Regions from separate parts of the Rhizobium sp. P2_G2 genome, predicted to be linked through region 2. Evidence: riboswitches for the same ligand, from Rfam matches in the RefSeq annotation. Region 2 holds a riboswitch; the other holds the start of a gene.
What was found. A riboswitch is a leader RNA that binds a small molecule or an ion and turns the genes downstream of it on or off. The one in region 2 is predicted to bind FMN.
Positions count from the first base shown of each region.

Region 1 (6,076 bases), on a different contig from region 2:
GCATGTTGCTGTCGCTGATGCGCGCCAAGCCGGACCTGGTGCATGTGCATGGAGTCTGGCAGTTCCACTGCGCCGCCGTGCAGGCCTGGTCGATGCTGACGGGCAAGCCCTATATCGTCTCGCCGCACGGCATGCTGGAACCCTGGATCCGCTCGCGCTCGCCGAGACTCAAGGGCGCGGTGTCGGCGCTCTACCAGGACCGCTTCCTGCGCAAGACCGCCGGCTTCCACCTGCTGACCGACAAGGAGACGGGCGATGTCGCCGAATTCCTCACAGGCCAGCCAGCGAAGATCGTGCGCAATTTCGCCCAGCCCTTCGTCAGTGACGGCGAGATGCCCGGCTGGTGGAAACCGGAATTCGACAGCCGCAATGTCTACCTGTTCCTCGGCCGAATCCACGAGAAGAAGGGCTGCATGGAACTGATGGATGCCTGGGCAAGGCTTTCCGCCGAAGACCCTGGCTTCCGCGACCGTTCCCTGCTCGTCTTCTGCGGCTGGAACGATGGCATCGAAGGTTTCGAGGCCAAGGCCGCAGCACTTGGCCGTGACTTCGGCAATGCCCTGTTCGCCGGCCCGCAATATGGTCCGGACAAGAACCGCTCGATGAGCGTCACCCGCTATTTCATGCTGCCATCGAAGAGCGAAGGCTTGCCGATGGCGGTGCTGGAGGCCTGGGCGGCCGGCATTCCGGCCATCCTGACGCCCGAATGCAATCTCGCTATCGGCTTCGAACGCGGTGCCGCCTACCATACCGGATTCACGCCCGAGACGATCTATCCGGCGCTGAAGGCCGCAGATGCGCTGCCGGCCGAGGAATGGCAGGCGGCGTCGGTGCGTGCCCGTGCCCTGGTGGCAGACGAATTCTCCGAGGAAAGCGTCCGCAACGGATTGCTCGACCTTTATCAGGCCGCAGCCACGTGGAAAACAAGCCGCTGAGCCGATTGGCTCAGCCGATCCGCTTCTGGTAAGCGCCACGCGACGCCGACGTCACGTAGAGCGGCAGTTTATGGAAATTGGTGCGGGTGAGCGCCAGGCCGGCCAGTTTGCCGGAGACTTCCGGCTCGCCGGCGAGAACGGTCTCGATCAGTTCCGGGGACGGCGTGCCCCATTCGGCAAGCAGAATGAAGGCATCGACGATCGGAGCGGCCGCAGCGGCATCGGCAGCCGTCGTCAGCGGCGGCAGATTGAGAATGATGGCCTCATGCTGGCCACGCAGTGAAACGATCAGATCGCGCATTTGCGAGCCGGACAACAGGCCGGCCGGCTCGACGCCGCGGCCATTGAGCGCGGCCGGCAGAAAGGTGACATTGCTGCGCGAATCGTAAAGGCCGGTTTCGGTCAGCGGCTTGTTCTGCAGCAGCGTATCGACAATGCCCATTTCTGCACCGGGCGCCAGCCAGTTCGACAGTTCGGGGCGGCGGACATCGGCGTCGATCAAAAGCACGCGAAGGCCTTGATTGCCGAGATGGGCCGCAAGGTTGGCGGCAAAGCCCGTCTTGCCTTCGCCCGCCAGAACGGATGTGACGCCGATCACCGAGCTCAAGCGGCCGGCCCGGGCGGCGACGGCGCCAGCACGCACGACCTCGCTAAAGCGTGAAAATGGCTCTGACGCAGCCAGCCGCGCGCCGGCAGGCAATGTCAGATTGTTGGCGCTGATGCTGCCGGGCTTGCGGTCGACGGCCATGGCCGGAATATAACCAAGGAAACGCGTCTTGAGGCTGCGCGCCATCCGGTCGCCATCGCGCACGCCATGGTCTTTCATCTCTCTCCAGCCGCCAACCAAGCAGCCAAGGGCAGCGCCCAACACCGCGCCAATGGCCAGGATGAAGGGCTTGCGCGGCGAGCTCGGCGCGGCCGGCTTGCGGGCATCGGTGATCACCACCGCATCGACGCCGGGAACAGCGCGCTCGATCAGCGTATCCTCATATTTCTGCTGCAGCGCCGCCTTGGTCTCGGGCGTCGCCTTGGCAAGCTCGGCTTCAACCGCGACGCGGACCTTGGCATTGGCCGCTTCATTGGCGTCAGCCAGCGTCTCGCGAAAAGCCTCGGCAAAGGCCTGCGCTATCTTTTGCGCCTCGGCAGGATCGGGATGGATATAGGAAATGGTCGCCACATAGGTGCGGCCGACACGCGCGGCACCGGCATTGGCCCGCAACTGCGCAATCACCTGGTCGCGGTCGAGCTTCAGCCCCGGCTGCGCCTTGTCGGCTGCACCGAGATGCGCCAGCCGCCTGGCCACAGCAATCAGGCGCTTGTAACCAGACAATGCCGGGCGAGCAAAATCAGGGTCGTCGGTCAGTTTCAGCTTGTCGGCAACACGGGCGGCGACAGTCGTTGATTCCATATATTCGAGCTGGCTGAGGAACTGGCCCTCTTCCTCCGGCGTGATCGTCTCGATGCCCGGCCGCACAGGGTCGGCGGCGAAACCGGAACGCACCATGACGGCGGCCGAGGCGGAATATTGCGGCGCCCGGCTCTCGGCATAGAGAAAGGCGAGGACAATGCCAGCCAGGATGAACAGCAGCAGCGATTTCCAGCGGCGGCGCCCGACGGCAAGCAATTGTTCGAGGACATGAATATCGGGATTGGTCGCGGCCGAATCGGTCAAGCAGGCACCCTGTGAGGTCAGTGATGGTAGGCGCAGGTGGTATAGAGCGGGGTTGCGGCGCAATCAAGATCGGCTGCGCAAGCCGGCATCTGGTGGGTTACAGGACGGAAGGAAATAATTTCTGGTGGAAAGGATTTCTAACGTCGCTTGTCTACACTACGTAGACGTATCGCCTCCAGCCCGATCCCTGTCATGTCCCCTTCCCGCATATTCCCCGAGGAGACCTACCGGAAATATGTCCGCCCCGTTCTCCTGATCTACCCGATCGTTATGCTGCCATTCCTGTCGATCGGAATTTCCGACATACGGCAGGAAATGTTGCTCGCAGAATTTCTCAGGAACTTCGATCCTCGATCCTATCTCCTTCCTGTGGCATGTGATGAGAAGCGGGGTGCGCTCGGAACAGACTACGTCCAGGGTTACAATCGAGCATCCGGACGCGGCGACCGGGTGATCAAGGCCTGCTGGTACACACTGGCAACATATAAGCGACGGTTTCCCGAGCGCGCTCGTGGCAGCGACAGCGCTCTCATCGACAGGTCATTCGAGACATTGTCGATCCGCAAGCAGCGCCCCTCGATAGGCGAACCGGTACTCACAGTCGGCTTTGCCGCATTGACACTTGCATTTCTGACGATGGCAGCGGTCATGGGCTTTCGAGAATGGCAAGATAGCAGAAAGAAATCGTGAAGGCAGTTGACGCGCCGTTCGCATCCACCCCTTGCCAAGCGTGAAAATACACAATATCTGTAGACTACCTTGCGAAAACGTAAGGTGTGATCTCAGGGCGGGGTGCAATTCCCCACCGGCGGTAAGCGGAACGGTCCGCAAGCCCGCGAGCGCTTTCCGGAAACGGCAAGGTCAGCAGATTCGGTGCGATTCCGAAGCCGACGGTATAGTCCGGATGAAAGAGATCGGGAGCCTGAACGTCGGCGCATTTGCGTGGGCGTATGTTTGGCGTCCGCTTGCCCTGATTCATGTTGTGGCAAAGAAAGGACCCGAACGTGGATCAAGAAAATACCCAGACCATCCTCCGCCCCGCCGAGCGCAGCACGCCGCCCATCCGCGTGGCTTTCGTGCAATCCTGCTGGCACAAGGACATTGTCGACCAGGCGCGCGAGGCCTTCGAGGCCGCCATGCTCGCCGTCGGCGAAAACCGCTATGAGCTGAAATTCTTCGAAGTGCCGGGCGCCTTCGAAATCCCGCTCAAGGCCAAGCGCCTCGCCGCTTCGGGCCGATTCGGCGCCGTCGTCGCTGCCGGACTTGTCGTCGATGGCGGCATCTATCGGCATGAATTTGTCGCCGCCGCGGTGATCAACGGGTTGATGCAGGCGCAGTTGGACACGAATGTGCCGGTGCTGTCGGCGGTGCTGACACCGCACCATTTTCATGAGCATCCGGACCACCGCGAATTCTTCCTGTCGCATTTCCGCCAGAAGGGCCGCGAGGTCGCGGCAGCGGCGATCGCGGTGACCGATCCGACCTATGACGTTGCGGTCGTTCCGACGGTGGCGCAAGCGGCTTGAGGCTGCTTTAGCGGGTGGTGGGTGGTGTTACCCCCCTCTGCCCTGCCGGGCATCTCCCCCTCAAGGGGGGAGATCGACCCGCGGCGACCACTCGCCCTGATCTCAACACCTGAATTGGTGCGAAGAGCGTGCCCCCCAGCCAATCTCCCCCTTTGAGGAGGAGATGCCCGGCAGGGCGGAGGGGGGTGCCCCCGAACACCAAAGTTCTTTGACCAAAAACAAAGCCCGGCGCGAGTGCGCCGGGCTTTGTTCGGGCCTACTGGCTCTGATAGGGTCAGCCGTTCACGGCATCCTTGAGGCCCTTGCCGGCCGTGAACTTCGGCACGTTGCGTGCCGGGATATCAACCTTTTCACCGGTCGAAACATTGCGGCCGACGGACGCTTCGCGACGGGTCACGGAGAAATTACCGAAACCGACGAGGCGAATGTCGCCGCCCTTCTTGAGCTCGTCCTGAACGGTATCGAACACCGCATCGACGGCAGAGGCCGCATCGGTCTTGGAGAGACCAGACTTTTCGGCGACTGCAGCAACGAGTTCACTTTTGTTCATGTTTCCACCCCTTTCGTAGTTGGTTTGAAACGAATCGTATAATTCTGGGCACATTAATTATCGGTGGCCCGGCCGCAACTCTGATACAGCAAAAACCCGGCAAATCCAGCCTTTTTACGCTGTTTTCCATAAAGAAATGGCCGGTCAGGAGACCGGCCATCGGTTTTTTTGCGCCATTCTGGCACGAAGAACAGTTTAGTGGGCTATCGCGACGCCCGCATCGTCCGTGGCAGCGGCTGCCTTGGCAGTCGCTGTGTCGAAAGATTCGTCCCATTCGATCGGCGTCGGCTGGCGCAGCAGCGCATGTTCGAGCACTTCGCCCATCCGCGAGACCGGAACAATCTCCATATTGTTCTTCACATTGGCCGGGATATCGGCCAAGTCCTTGGCGTTGTCTATCGGGATCAGCACCTTCTTGATGCCGCCACGCAGAGCCGCCAGCAGCTTTTCCTTCAGGCCGCCGATCGGCGACACACGGCCGCGCAAGGTGATCTCACCCGTCATTGCCACGTCGTGATGCACCGGAATGCCGGTCATGACAGAGACAATGGCCGTTGCCATTGCGATACCGGCAGACGGACCGTCCTTCGGGGTCGCGCCGTCGGGAACGTGGACATGGATGTCCCGCTTCTCGAACAGCGGCGGCTCGACGCCGAAATCGAGCGCCCGCGAGCGGACATAGGATGCGGCCGCAGAGATCGATTCCTTCATCACGTCCTTCAGATTACCGGTAACGGTCATGCGACCCTTGCCGGGCATCATCAGGCCTTCGATGGTGAGCAGCTCACCGCCAACTTCGGTCCAAGCCAGACCATTGACGACGCCGACCTGGTCTTCCTTGTCGGCTTCATCATGACGGAACTTCGGCACGCCGAGATAGCCCGCCAGGTTGTCCTTGGTGACCTCGACCGACAGCACCTTGTTGCGCAGGATCTCGGTGACCGCCTTGCGGGCGAGCTTTTGCAGTTCGCGCTCGTAGTTGCGGACGCCGGCTTCCCGCGTATAGGCACGGATGACTTCCATCAGCGCTTCATCGGTGATCGTGAACTCCTTCGGCTGTAGCGCGTGGTCGCGCATGGCCTTGGAGAGCAGATGCCGCTTGGCGATCTCCAGCTTTTCGTCTTCGGTATAGCCCGCGATACGGATGATCTCCATGCGGTCCATCAACGGCGCCGGGATATTCAGCGTGTTGGCGGTGGTGATGAACATCACGTTCGACAGGTCGTATTCCACTTCCAGGTAGTGATCCATGAAGGTGGAGTTCTGTTCCGGATCGAGCACTTCGAGCAGGGCCGAGGACGGATCGCCGCGGAAGTCCATGCCCATCTTGTCGATTTCGTCGAGCAGGAAGAGCGGATTGGTCTTCTTCGCCTTCTTCATCGACTGCACGACC
Region 1 covers NZ_JBFUFF010000030.1:43,323-49,398, reverse strand. The annotation lists gene AC1D06_RS20985 (glycosyltransferase) at 1-935, shown strand, start outside; gene AC1D06_RS20980 (nucleotide-binding protein) at 946-2,607, opposite strand; gene AC1D06_RS20975 (hypothetical protein) at 2,800-3,297, shown strand; FMN riboswitch at 3,382-3,527, shown strand; gene AC1D06_RS20970 (6,7-dimethyl-8-ribityllumazine synthase) at 3,612-4,133, shown strand; gene hupB (DNA-binding protein HupB) at 4,408-4,683, opposite strand; gene lon (endopeptidase La) at 4,879-6,076, opposite strand, start outside.
Region 1: linked by a shared signal. The riboswitch ahead of AC1D06_RS20970 (6,7-dimethyl-8-ribityllumazine synthase) and the one ahead of ribB (3,4-dihydroxy-2-butanone-4-phosphate synthase) in region 2 are both predicted to bind FMN.

Region 2 (6,076 bases):
TTGCAGGCATCGTTCTGGCGGCTCGGCTGGACTCGGTTCAGCCTTCCAGCGGCCTCGGCTATGAACTCGACACCATTGCGGCTGTCGTCATCGGCGGAACGTCGCTGACCGGCGGGTCCGGTGGCATCGGCGGCACGCTGATCGGCGTGCTGATCATAGGTGTCCTGCGCAACGGTCTCAATCTCCTCAATGTCTCTCCCTTCCTGCAGCAGGTGATCATCGGCATCGTCATCGTGCTCGCCGTCGGTGCTGAAACGCTGCGCAAGCGGAGATCCTGAGATTACGGGGCTCCGCCAGCCCCTTCGAAGAATTCCTCTCCATGACGGAGCGGATAGTGGCCCGGGACGGAGGGAATAGCCCCCGGGATAGTTCAAACCAACGGAGGAAAAAATGAAATTCGCGCGTGTTCTCCTGGCTTCGGCGGCCGTACTGGCCCTCTCGCTCAACGCTGTGCAGGCAAAGGAAGTCAAGAAGCTCGGCCTCGCGGTCGCCAACCTGCAGGCCAATTTCTTCAACCAGATCAAGCAGGCCGTCGAAGACGAGGGCAAGAAGCGTGGCATCGAAGTCGTCACCGTCGATGCCAAGGGTGACGGCCCGACCCAGGTCAACCAGATCCAGGACCTGTTGACGCAGAACATCGATGCCCTGATCTACATCCCCGCTGGTGCGGCTGCCGCAACCGTTCCGGTCAAGCTCGCCCGCACCGCCGGCATCCCGGTGGTCAATGTCGACCGTAACGCCGATGGCGCTCCCGGCGACACCTTCCTGGCGACCGATTCCGTGACCTCGGCCAAGGCGATCTGCAAGTACATCATCGACAAGGCCGGCAATAAGGGCAAGATGGTCATCATCCATGGCCAGAAGGGCACGACGCCGGAAGTCGACCGCAGCAAGGGTTGTGGCGAAGTGATTGCCGCCAATCCGGGCGTCAAGGTCGTCGCCGAACAATATTCGCAGATCTGGAGCCAGGACGAGGGTTTCCAGATCATGCAGAACATGCTGCAGGCAAACCCGGACGTGACCATCGTCTTTGCTGAAGCCGATGCGCTCGCCCTCGGCGCCGCCCAGGCGATCAAGGTGGCCAACCCGTCGCAGAAGATTGCCCTCGGCGGTTTTGACGGCGACACTGCGGCACTCAAGGCGCTGAAGAACGGCGTCTTCGACGTGACGGCAACGCAGCAGACCCAGAAGATGGGCCGCGACGCCGTTGCCAATGCCGTCAAGATCGTCGCCGGTGAGAAGGTTCCGCCGATCCAGTTGATGGACGCGACGCTGACCACCAAGGATAATGTCGACGGCTTCATCGCCAACCATCCCTGATCGGCTACGGGAGATACGTTATGGCTGAGCCTGTTCTCACACTCCGGGGCATTAGCAAGCGCTACGGCAACCTGGACGTGGTCAAGAAAGTCGATCTTGACATTTACGCCGGAGAAGTCGTCGCACTTCTCGGCGAAAATGGAGCAGGCAAATCCACCCTGTCGGGAATCATTGCGGGCTCCCGCGATCCGTCCGAGGGAACAATGACCTGGTTGGGGCAGAACTATGCCCCGACCTCTCCAAGAGAGGCAATCGACAAGGGGATCGTGCTGATCCACCAGGAGCTTCAGCTTCTGCCTGAGCTTTCGATTGCTGAGAATGTCTTCATTGGCCGCTGGCCGATGAAGAATGGCGTGCTGGACCGGGCGACCATGGTGCGGCGGGCGCAGGAGCAGCTCGCCCGCCTGAACCTTCATATTCCGGCAACGCGCAAGGTCGCCGGGCTTTCGACCGCCAATCAACAGCTGATCGAGATTGCCAAGGCGCTCGCCTTGAACGCCAGGCTGCTGATCCTGGACGAGCCGACGGCAGCCCTTGGCGGTGCCGAGACGGAAGCGCTGTTCGAGCAGGTGCGCAAGCTGAAATCCGAAGGCGTGGGGATCATCTATATCTCGCACCGCATGGAAGAGATAAAGCAGATCACCGACCGCATCGTGGTGCTGCGCGACGGCGAGCGCGTCAATGAATTTGCCGATAGCGCCACCCCGGTCCGCAGGATTGTTGAGAGCATGGTCGGGCGGCCGCTCGACCGGATGTTCCCCGCACTCCCCGTGCCGCAGGATCGGCCTGTCTTGGAAGTGATCGGCCTGTCGTCCCCGGAAAAGTCCTTCAATGACATTTCTTTCAACGTCAAAGCTGGGGAAATTCTCGGTATTGCCGGCCTGATCGGTGCGGGCCGCACCGAACTGGTTCGAGCGATGACCGGAGCCGATCCGATCAGCGCCGGCCGCGTGCTGCTCGAAGGCAGGGAATTGAAGCTGAAAAGCCCCGCTGACGCCATCTCGCACGGCATCGTCATGGTGCCCGAGGACCGAAAGCTGCAGGGGCTGATCGTCTCGCACCAGATCGGCGAGAATCTTGCCTATGCCAATCTCGACCAGGTTGGCCGCCGCTGGATCACCGCGGAGGCGAAACGCCGGTTCGCCGACAAAGCCATCGCCAAATTCGGCGTCAAGGGCCGTGCCGGTCAGCCGGCGTCGGACCTGTCGGGCGGCAATCAGCAGAAGGTGGTGATCGCCAAGTGGCTGATGCGCGATCCCAAGGTCGTCGTGCTCGATGAACCGACGCGCGGCATCGACGTCGGCGCGCGTGCCGGCATCTATGACATTATCGTCAACCTGGCCAAAAGCGGCGTGGCGGTGATCGTCGTCAGCTCGGACCTGGAAGAGGTCCTGGGTATTTCGAACCGTATTCTCGTGCTGGCGCAAGGCAAGCAGGCCGGTATTCTCGACCGCGCCGAGGCAAACGACGTGTCCGTCATGGAACTAGCGACAATCTGATGCAATGAAAGGAACGAGTGGTGGCCGAAATCACGCTCAACGCCCCGAAACTTTTCGATCTCTCCGGCAATGTGGCGCTCGTCACCGGTGCCGGCAGCGGCATCGGCCAGCGCATTGCCATGGGCCTTGCCCAATGTGGAGCCGACGTTGCGCTCATGGATCGCCGCACCGATGACGGCCTGGCGCAAACCGCCGGCTTTATCGCCAAGGCGGGCAGGAAATCCGTGCAGATCGCCGCCGACGTGACCAGCAAGGCCGCATTGGCCGATGCGATCAGCCGCACGGAGGCTGACCTCGGTGCGCTGTCGCTTGCCGTCAATGCCGCGGGCATCGCCAATGCCAATCCGGCCGAGGACATGGAAGAAGACCAATATCAGACCCTGATGGACATCAACCTCAAGGGCGTCTTCCTCTCCTGCCAGGCGGAAGCGCGGGCGATGCTGAAGCACGGCAAGGGTTCGATCGTCAACATCGCCTCCATGTCGGGCGTGATCGTCAATCGTGGCCTGAGCCAGTGCCATTACAACGCCTCGAAGGCCGGCGTCATTCACCTGTCGAAGTCCATGGCGATGGAATGGGTGGGACGCGGCATCCGCGTCAACACCATCTCGCCCGGCTATACCGCGACGCCGATGAACACGCGGCCGGAAATGGTGCACCAGACCAAGCAGTTTGAAGAACAGACGCCGATGCAGCGGATGGCCAATGTCGACGAGATGGTCGGTCCCGCGGTGTTCCTCCTGTCCGACGCCGCGAGTTTTGTCACCGGTGTCGACCTGCTGGTCGACGGCGGGTTCTGCTGCTGGTGATCGCCGCGCGCCGGAAGCGCGTTGCCGGAAACTGGAAATGAATGGCCTCTCATTCTCCCTAGCAGAGGTCATGGCGATGACGACCAAGGCGGACCGCTCTGATTGCAGCGTGGTCGTCATCCCCCTTTCAAGCTGATCGGCGGAGGCTGAAAGCCGCCGATTGCGCCGGTGTTGTCGATGCCCTGAGCGCCTGGATCCGGGCGCTTGACCGGCACTATCAGCCACGTGCCGTCCAACGGTTCAATCAATCGAAAAGGAGAACGCAATGTCCCGCTTTGACGGAAAGACGGTGGTGATCACCGGTGCCAGCCGTGGAATTGGCGCGTCAATTGCCAGGCGCTTCGCCCGCGAGGGCGCGAATGTCGTGGTCTCGGCCAATGAAGACAGCGTTCATGGTGTCTCCGATGCGATCAAGGCGGACGGCGGCAAAAGCATCTCCTTCGTCGGCGATGTCACGGATGCCGGAAGCGTCGTTGCTCTCTACGACCGCGCGGAAGAGGCTTTCGGCGGCGTTGACGTCTCGATCCAGAATGCCGGCGTGATCACGATTGCCAGGTTGGAAGACATGACCGAGGCCGAATGGGACAAGGTCATGCTCGTCAACACCAAGGGCGTTTTCCTCTGCGCGCGCGAGGCAATCCTGCGCATGCGCAAGCATAAGCGGGGCGGGCGCATCATCAGCACCGCATCCGGCCAGGCGCGGCAAGGTTTTATTTTCACGCCGCACTATGCGGCTTCGAAAATGGGCGTGGTCGGGATCACCCAGAGCCTCTCCAAGGAAGTGGCAACCGAGAACATCACCGTCAACGCCTTCTGCCCCGGTATCATCGAAACCGACATGTGGGCCTATAACGACCAAGCCTGGGGCAAGCTGCTCGGTAATTATCAGCCGGGCGAGTTGATGAAGGAATGGGTGCAGAACATTCCGATGAAGCGCGCCGGGTCCGGCGACGACGTCGCGGGTCTGGTGACGTTCCTCGCCAGCGATGATGCCGCCTACATCACCGGGCAGACGATCAATGTCGATGGCGGCCTGATCATGTCGTGAATATTGTTGCGATCCGGAATGCTTTTGCGCATTCCGGACAATGGTTGGCGGATTCATTCTTGAAATCCGGTATGCGTCGCGCTTATGTTTCAGATGTTCTCAGGGCGGGGTGAGATTCCCCACCGGCGGTATCAGGACTTGTCCTGGAGCCCGCGAGCGCTTTCGCCGTCGAGGTGAAAGGTCAGCAGACCCGGTGAGATGCCGGGGCCGACGGTATAGTCCGGATGGAAGAGGACACGTGGCTATGCTCCTGACCGGGAGCAGTGTCGCTTGTTCGCCCAAGGGAAAATGGGCGCATCTTTCGATGTGCTGGACCGTGCCGCGAGGCACACCCTTGAAAGGCAGAAGAATGAGTTTTGCAAAAATCGAAGACGCGGTTCGCGCAATCGCTCGTGGCGAAATGGTCGTGGTCGTCGATGATCAGGATCGTGAAAACGAAGGCGATATCGTCGTCGCCTCGGAAGCGGTGACGCCGCAGCACATCGCTTTCATGATGAACCATGCGCGCGGTCTCGTCTGCGTCGCCATGCAGGGCGAACGGCTGGATGCCCTCGATATCCCTCTGATGGTCGCCAACAACACGGAATCGCTGAAGACCGCGTTTACGGTCTCCGTTGATTACATCCCCGGCACGACCACCGGGATTTCCGCTGCCGATCGGGCAGCGACGGTTCGCGCGCTGCTGGACGAGAAATCCCGACCGGAAGATTTTGCCCGGCCGGGGCACATTTTTCCGTTGCGCGCCCATCCCCAGGGTGTTGCCGCCCGTCCGGGCCACACCGAGGCGGCTGTCGAGCTGGCGCGGCTTGCCGGGTTGAAGCCATCCGGCGTCATATGCGAAGTGGCGAATGACGACGGTACGATGTCCCGGCTGCCGGATCTCGAGAAGTTCGCCGAGCGTCATAACCTGCTGCTCGTCACGATCGAAGACCTGATCGCCTATGTCGAGTTCAGCCAGGCGGCGTGAACGGATAGCGGTGTTGCTTGCGACTGGCTGCAGATAGGATGTGCAGCCAGTCGCTGACGCCGGGTTTTCCTTTGGAGGCCACAGCAAGCCTCATCTCAACCGTGGATGTTGTCGCAATATTGGCGACAGATTTGTCATTTATGGCGACAAATGCTATATCGGCAGAAACCGGTAAGGAGAGTCCCATTGCTTTCAACCCGCATCAACGCCCGCTTGTCTGGCCCTCTGGCCGCTTTCGTCGAACGGATGGTCGGCGCTGAGGGACTTTATGAAACGCCCAGCGAATATATCCGCGACCTGATCCGCCGCGATATGGAACGGCGTGGCGCCAACTCCGAACAGGAGGCCATCCTTGCCGGCTATCGCGATCTGGCTGCAGGCCGCGTCTTTGCCTCCAGCGGTGACTTTGATAGCGACATGAAGGCGCTGCAAG
Region 2 covers NZ_JBFUFF010000003.1:127,592-133,667, reverse strand. The annotation lists gene AC1D06_RS04270 (ABC transporter permease) at 1-278, shown strand, start outside; gene AC1D06_RS04265 (substrate-binding domain-containing protein) at 391-1,320, shown strand; gene AC1D06_RS04260 (sugar ABC transporter ATP-binding protein) at 1,341-2,819, shown strand; gene AC1D06_RS04255 (SDR family oxidoreductase) at 2,840-3,628, shown strand; gene AC1D06_RS04250 (SDR family oxidoreductase) at 3,894-4,676, shown strand; FMN riboswitch at 4,768-4,916, shown strand; gene ribB (3,4-dihydroxy-2-butanone-4-phosphate synthase) at 5,026-5,643, shown strand; gene AC1D06_RS04240 (ribbon-helix-helix domain-containing protein) at 5,830-6,076, shown strand, end outside.